2 regions of the Aedoeadaptatus ivorii genome follow, and region 2 is predicted to be linked to the other one. Evidence: a T-box and tRNA genes for the amino acid it is inferred to sense, from the RefSeq annotation. Region 2 holds a T-box; the other holds one or more tRNA genes.
The links. A T-box is a leader RNA that pairs with one kind of tRNA and senses whether it is charged. The one in region 2 lies ahead of serS (serine--tRNA ligase), so its partner is inferred to be a tRNA-Ser.

Region 1 (3,940 bases), on a different contig from region 2:
CCAGCTTTGCCCGGTCGATCCCCTCTGCAGCGCCGAAGCGTTCCTGTGCAAAGGGAAGGTCATTGGAAATGGTGATCACGTGCACATTGTCGCCGAGTTTGGTCGCCATTTCGTTAAAGTTTTCCGTCTGCAGCGCACATACGCCGGTGTCGATAGAAGGAACGACGGAATAGATACGAACCGTGCCGTTCAATTCCTTCGAATCGAAGGGAGTCAAGTCGTTATTCAAAGCCACGAAATCAGGGGCCGTATCGCCGACCTTGATCTCTTCACCGGCGATGGTAATCGGATCTCCGCCAAATGTAATGTTTTCTCTAGACATTGTCTTACCTCCTCAGTCTAATTGGTATGCTTATGTATGAACTATATCCGAAAAGGGAAGAATTAAACACGCGGGGCACAAATCTCACAAAAATTTCGAAGGCCGATTCGCGCAAACGCCCCTTCGCGGTCGCCGAAACGCGGCGCTTGTACTATAATATGTAAGAGAAATACAAGGAGGCAATATGGAATATAAGCACAGAGCCGTCGTTATGGGCACAAACTACTATATCGGCCTGGCCATCGTCCGCAATCTCGGACGCCACGGCATCCCCGTAACGACCATGGACTACGAACCCTCTCCCTACGGGATCAGCCGGTACGCCGACGAAGCCCTGTTGGTGCCCCACTACGAAAAGGAAGAAGAAAAGCTGATCGAGACCATGGTAGAATACGCCGAGAGTCTCGACGTAAAGCCCGTTCTCTTCCTCTCCAGCGACCCCTATGTGGAGTTTTTGGACCGCAACTTCGAGGTCTTAAAAAAACATTATCTCTTCGCCACCGAAGAAGCGGGGCTCCTCTCCCGCCTGATGGACAAAGATATCCTCGTCGAATACACCGATCGCTACGGCATCCCCACTCCGGAAAAAATACTCTGTAACGAAGACAATCTCGTAGAACGGGTGGCAAAAGAGATCGGCTACCCCTGTATCTTAAAGCCCAAAAACTCCGCCGAATTCGTACGGATGTTTCGGGAAAAGGCGTTCTTCCTCGAAGACGAGGCCATGCTCAAAGACAAGATCGGCCGCATCGACGACCTCTCTTCCTGCTTTATACAGCGCATCATCCCGGGCCCGGAGAGCAATTGTTACAGCGCCGACGTCTATTACGGCCCCAACACCGAATTGATGGGCTATCTCACCACCGAAAAAATTCGCCAATGGCCCAACAACTTCGGGGCCAGTACCTACGCCAAGCAAAAGTGGATCCCCGAACTGATCCCCCTCGTCGATCCCCTCTTTCAGGGCGTCGACTTTCGCGGGTTTGCCGAAGTGGAGCTCAAGCGCGACGAATTCAGCCAAAAAGTCTATCTGATCGAAATCAATGTGCGCTTTATTAACTTTACCGAAATGCTCTGCCACCTCGGATTCGAGACCCCCTATATGCACTATATGGACGTGACCGGCGGCGAAATTCCTAAAAAATTTATCCGCCACGACACCAACTGCCATTGGAAATACAAACACGAGGACATCTCTGCCGTACGCGGGTACTTGAAGAGCGGCCAAATGAGCCCCGCAAAAATCATCTCCGATTACCGATTCCGCAAAGTCAACTCCACCTGGGCGTGGGACGATATGGGACCGGGTTTTCACTACTTCGGCCACCTGGTGGGAAAGGCGCTGAAAAAAATTCCGGCGCGACTCGCTCGAAAAAAATAAGAAAAAACGATGCACGTGCACTGACCTCCAAAAGTTGGACCTAGAAAACCAACTTTTGGGGTCTTTTTATAGCAAAATACAGTTATGAATTGAAGCGTAAAATTGTGTATGAATATTTAAGCGGAAAAGCAAGCTATCCGCAACTTGAAAACAAGCACGGTATAGACAGTGGATCAACTTTTTCCTATAGATTTATGAATATATTATTTTCCCGTGAATTATTCTCAATTATTCTATAAATTATATCAATTTCTCTTTAATTTAAGTCTTGCTTACCGTATTATATTGTTAAAGATGAACAACGAGATGTCGTGGCTGAAATAGAGAAAGGTCAAACCGTTGTTGTTAAGGGCGAAGTTACGGATGTCGGAGAGGTCCTCGGATACTCCATGAAGATTGACAGTATCGCTGCACAATAATACCTTAAAGATATTGTACGGAAAACAAAGACAATAACCACGGATCTAAGCAGGATTTCAAGCGAGATTTCACTCCATATAGCAAAAACATAAAACTATGAGCATGAAAAAACCGGCTCCATTGCAATACTGTCGCAATGAAGCCGGTTTTACTTTGGCGGAGCGGGTGGGATTCGAACCCACGTGCCCGTGAAGGCAAACTGATTTCGAGTCAGCCCCGTTATGACCACTTCGATACCGCTCCGTATGGCGCAAAGCCGGAACACTTCTATTATACAAGAAAATCACTTGTTTTTAAAGTGCGATTTACAATGCGCCCGTATTTTTAGTATTGAACGTGGATAGCCGGGTTGATATTTTTGCCGTTTTCGATGATTTCAAAGTGCAGGTGGGGTCCGGTAGAGCGTCCGGTGCTACCCATCTTTCCGACGGATTGTCCCTGTCCTACCATATCGCCCACCTTGACGTCGACGCGGCTCAAGTGCGCGTAGCGGGTCTTGTATCCGTTTTGGTGGTCGATTTCGACGAGGTTGCCATAGGTACCGGCACGTCCGGCGCGGGTAATGACGCCGCCGTCGGAGGCGATGATGTCGGTCCCGACGCAGTTGGCGACATCGATGCCGTAGTGGAAGCGTCCCCAACGCGGTCCGTAAGGAGAGGTGAGGCGACCCACGGCGGGGTGAATAAAGCTGTTGGTCTGTGCGCCCTTTTTGGTGCCCACGAGGACGACTTCCGCAACGGGTTCGGCGCTCATGCGGCTGCCTTCGGTGACGGAAGAGACGATGCGGCCGTCGACTTTGGTGGTCAGCACGCGGCTTTCCATTTTGCCATTTACGCCGGCCTGTTCGACGGTTTTTTGGTTTTCAAAGCGTTCCGGGTCTTCCTTGGTCACGGTGGCGAAGGGAATGTCGGTCACGGTGGTGGCGATCTCTTCGATTTCCGCCTTGATCATGGGCGCCGGTTGCAGGACGACGAGTTTGGTGCCCTTGGTAACGGGGTCTTCCCAGTTTTCGTTCAAGGCCTTGATCTCGTCTAGGGTCATTTTAAAGCGCTTTGCGATGGATTCCAAGGATTCGGTCTCTTCGGCGACATACAATGCCTCTTCGCGGCCGCCTTGGGTCAGAAGCACAAAGGCTTCGTCGACGGTCTTTACATCGCCTTCTTCGGCGCCGCTATCTTTGACCGAGAGGGCAGGTTCCAGTCGGAAGTTTACGATCTCGGATCCTTCGGTTTGGAAGCTCTTTTGTAATTTTTGAATTAAGGCTTCGTAATCTTTTTGACTCTGCATGCGGAAGGTCGGATTGTCGCCGACGTATACGGTGACTTCCGATGCCTTTTTTGCTTCGGTCGCGTTTTCCGTCGCGGGACGTGCGGCGATATCCTGTGCCGATGCGGCGAGGGCGGTGCTATGTAACCCGCCGAATGCCAGGGCTACGGCCAATCCCGCCGTGACATATGCTCGTTTCATTTCGTATCTCATCTTCATCCAACTTTCTAATATCATTCTGTAAAAATTAATTCCTGAAAAAATAAAATGCGCTTCGTTACTTTTTTGTAACTCTTTCGACGCGCGAGATCTATTATAACAGAGATTTCGCCGCTGTCTATGGCGAAATCGGGTCAGAATGATTACAGTTGAATGACATACGTATGCAAAATGTTCGTAAAGTTCCGCCCGTCCTCTTTATCTTCTCTTTACATATACAAAAAAACGAGAGGATCGCGTTTCGTGTGGTAGATATATTTGCGCACAAAAAAAAAGAAGGCCGAAGCCTTCTTTTTTCTGCGAATGGAGTGTATGGCGCGCGTTAAATGGCG
Region 2 (3,940 bases):
GGTCTTTGCGCCGATCTTTGCGCCCCTGGGCTTCGGCAACTGGATGGCCACCGTCGCAAGCGTCATGGGCCTGGTCGCCAAAGAAGCGGTGGTCTCTACCTACGGCGTGATCAGCGGCTTGGGAGAAGAGGCCGCCGGGGCGGGCCTTCTCGCCTTTATCGGCGGACAGTTTACCCTGTGGAGTGCCATCAGCTTTATGTTGTTTAACCAACTGAATATCCCCTGTTTTGCCGCCATCGGCGCCATCAAAGGGGAGATGCGCTCGAGAAAGTGGACGACTTTTGCCCTCGTGTACCAAACGCTGTTTGCCTATGTAATCGCCCTGATCGTTTATCAACTGGGCGTATTCTTTACCGGCGGCGGCTTCGGCATCTTTACGGCGATCGCCTTCGTCTTGATCGCGGGCATAGTGTGGGCGATCTTTCGAAAACCCGCGAAACCGGCGGCGCGCCCTTCTGTGGACCGGGCGCTGTCATAAGGAGGATAGGATGGGAAATATACTGGTAGGCGGATTGCTGATCGCGGCCATCGCATGGGCCGTGCGCTCTGTCAAAAAGAGCGGCGGCGGTTGCGACAGCTGTGCAGGTTGCAGTGGACAATGCCATAAAGGCTGAGAACGGAGCGGTTTTGCCGCTCCTTTTTTTGGGAAAAGGCGCTGCAAAATTCAAAGTAAAACACTATGATTTGCAAAAAATATTCCTATAAAACGAAATTATTTACGTTTTCGTCTTGAATTTCTCATAGCGGATGCTATAATGAAATCAGGAAGTGAATCATGTGATCGACTTTTCGATTACATAACTGAGTTTTTTGGAGGTATTTGATTATGGCACATAAAATTACCAGCGAATGCATCGCTTGCGGCGCTTGCAAACCCGAATGTCCCGTAGACTGCATCAGCGAAGGCGACATCTACTCCATCGATGAAAATGCTTGCATCGACTGCGGTTCCTGCGCAGCTGTTTGCCCCACCGGCGCTGCACAACCCGAATAAATATTACAAAAAAAGGCGCGATACGCGTCTTTTTTTATGTGCTGTTTTCAAAGATCGACGCAGAACTTTGCAAGAAAATTGATCTGTGGTATACTTATTTTGTATCAAGTGAATATCGACGAAGATGAGGAGCAGTAGCAAAGAAAGCGTGCCAGAGAGTCTGCGGTAGCTGTGAGCAGATACGCGGCATTTGTGAATCCACCTCGGAGTCTGTGCAAGGAAGCGAATCGCCTCGGCGATTAATTTGGGTGGCAACGCGGGTCCGTCTCGTCCCATTAGGGACAGGCGGCCTTTTTTTTATTGGAGGAGGAAATATGTTAGACATTCGCTTTATTCGGGAAAATCCCGACGTGGTCAAAAAAAATATGGAGAAGAAGTTTCAACACGACAAACTTCCCTTGGTCGACGAGCTCATCCGCTTGGATGTGGAAAACCGTTCGGCCAAGACCGAAGGAGACCAACTGCGCTCCGACAGAAATAAGCTGTCCAAATCCATCGGCGCGCTGATGGGGCAGGGCAAAAAAGACGAAGCCGAAGAAACCAAGGCCAAGGTAAAGGCGATCAACGATCGCATCGAAGCGTTGGAAAAAGAAGAAGGGGAAAAATCCGAACGAATTCGCGAGATTCAAATGGCGATTCCCCAAATTATCGACGATTCCGTGCCCATCGGCAAAGACGACACGGAAAACGTAGAAGTGGATCGATTCGGCGAACCGGTGGTGCCCGATTACGAAGTGCCCTACCATATCGACATTATGGAGAGCCTAAACGGCGTCGATCTCGACAGCGCCCGCAATACCTCCGGCAGCGGCTTTTACTATCTGAAGGGCGATGTGGCGCGCTTGCACTCGGCGATCCTCTCCTATGCCCGCGATTTTATGATCGACAAGGGCTATGAGTACCATATTCCGCCCTATATGATCCGCGGCAATGTGGTCAGCGGCGTTATGAGCTTTGCGGAAATGGAAAACATGATGTATAAAATCGAAGGCGAAGATCTGTATCTGATCGGCACCAGCGAACACTCCATGATCGGAAAATACATCAACACCATCACCGAAGAGCACACCCTTCCGCACCGCTTGACGAGCTATTCCCCCTGCTTCCGCAAGGAAGTTGGCGCCCACGGCATCGAGGAGAGAGGGGTATACCGAATTCACCAATTCGAAAAGCAAGAAATGGTCATTATCTGTAAGCCCGAAGAGAGCATGGCATTCTATGACGAACTGTGGAACAACACCGTGGAATTTTTCCGCAGCCTCGAGATCCCCGTGCGCACCCTGGAATGCTGCTCCGGCGACTTGGCGGATCTGAAGGTCAAGAGCGTCGATGTGGAAGCATGGTCCCCGCGGCAGAAAAAATACTTCGAAGTCGGCAGCTGCTCCAACTTGGGCGATGCCCAGGCGCGCCGCTTAAATATCCGCGTCCGCGGCGAAGATGGAAAATTGTATTTGGCGCATACCCTGAACAACACCGTCGTCGCCCCGCCCAGAATGCTGATCGCCTATCTGGAAAACCACCTGCAGGAAGACGGCACGGTCTTTATTCCCGAACCCCTGCGTCCCTATATGGGCTTTAAGGAACGGATCGAAAAGAAATAAATTGACGATCCCCAAAAGCCTTTGATATACTATCCCCACAAGAGGGAGTAACAGCAACACTTAGTCGTCAATTCGGTTATGCCCGGCTAAGTACCGCATCTGCGGTTGTGAGACTTTTGTCCTATGGGCAAAAGTCTCTTTTTTATCGAAAAGGAGGCACCTTTGGAATGGTATAGGACGAGTACCCGGGACGTACTCAAAGAATTATCCGCCGATCCCGAGGCGGGGCTCAGCGCATCGGCGGTGGAGACCCGGCTTTCGGAATACGGCCGCAATGAATTGAAAGAGGAAAAAAAGAAGCCCTTTATCAAAAAGCTGGCGGAACAATTCCTCGACCCCATGATTATTATTTTGCTCCTCGCCGCAATCATCTCGGGCGTGGTGGGAGAAGCCGTAGACTCGGTGATTATCCTCGCCATCGTCATCGTCAATGCCCTGTTGAGCATTTTTCAGGAAGGGAAGGCGGAGGAGGCCATCGCCGCCTTAAAGAAGATGAGTTCGCCTACGGTGAAAGTGGTGCGCGACGGCAGAATATCGGAAATCCAGTCCACCGAACTGGTGCCGGGCGATCTCGTCATCCTCGAGACCGGCGACATCGTGCCGGCGGATATGCGCCTGATCGAAAGCAGCAACTTAAAGATCGATGAATCCTCCCTGACCGGGGAATCCGTCGCGGTGGAAAAGGACGCCGCCGTCACCATGGATGAAGAAGTGGGGATCGGCGACCGCGTGAACTACGCCTACTCCGCTTCGATCGTAAACTACGGCCGCGGCAAGGGCGTCGTCACCGAGACGGGCCTAAATACCGAGATCGGAAAGATCGCGACCACACTCTCCACCATGGAAGAGGAAGAAACGCCGCTGCAAAGGAAACTGGCGGGCCTTTCCAAGACGTTGGGGATTCTGGTCCTCGCGGTCTGCGCCGTGGTATTTGTAGTCGGAAAGATCTACGGGCGGGAAACCCTGCAAATGTTTTTGACTTCGGTATCCCTCGCCGTGGCGGCGATTCCCGAAGGCCTGCCCGCCATCGTCACCATCGTCCTTTCCATGGGCATGGGCAATATGGCGAGACACAATGCCATCGTAAAGCGCCTTTTGGCGGTAGAGACCCTGGGCACCACCACCTATATCTGCTCCGATAAGACCGGGACGCTCACCCAAAACGAAATGACGGTAACCCGCGTCTATGTGGACGGTAAGGTGCTCGAAGTATCGGGATCCGGCTATGCCCCCACCGGTGAGATCACCGGAGGCGGAGAAACCGTGGCCCCCGAATCCATGCCCGGCCTCGATGCGCTCACCGCCGTCGCGAGTCTCGTCAACGACGCCGACCTCTCCGAATCCG

Region 1: it has a tRNA-Ser gene. The T-box ahead of serS (serine--tRNA ligase) is inferred to sense a tRNA for this amino acid. The anticodon was not compared.

The regions. Positions count from the first base shown of each region.
Region 1 covers NZ_JAUSWF010000005.1:58,799-62,738, reverse strand. Annotated here, with positions in the region: gene tpx (thiol peroxidase) at 1-322, opposite strand, end outside; gene QO008_RS04575 (carboxylate--amine ligase) at 507-1,703, shown strand; tRNA gene QO008_RS04570 (tRNA-Ser) at 2,278-2,366, opposite strand; gene QO008_RS04565 (peptidoglycan DD-metalloendopeptidase family protein) at 2,448-3,590, opposite strand; gene QO008_RS04560 (adenosylcobalamin-dependent ribonucleoside-diphosphate reductase) at 3,931-3,940, opposite strand, start outside.
Region 2 covers NZ_JAUSWF010000008.1:86,125-90,064, forward strand. Annotated here, with positions in the region: gene feoB (ferrous iron transport protein B) at 1-478, shown strand, start outside; gene QO008_RS06625 (FeoB-associated Cys-rich membrane protein) at 489-614, shown strand; gene QO008_RS06630 (DUF362 domain-containing protein) at 827-994, shown strand; T-box leader at 1,107-1,272, shown strand; gene serS (serine--tRNA ligase) at 1,309-2,595, shown strand; gene QO008_RS06640 (calcium-translocating P-type ATPase, SERCA-type) at 2,758-3,940, shown strand, end outside.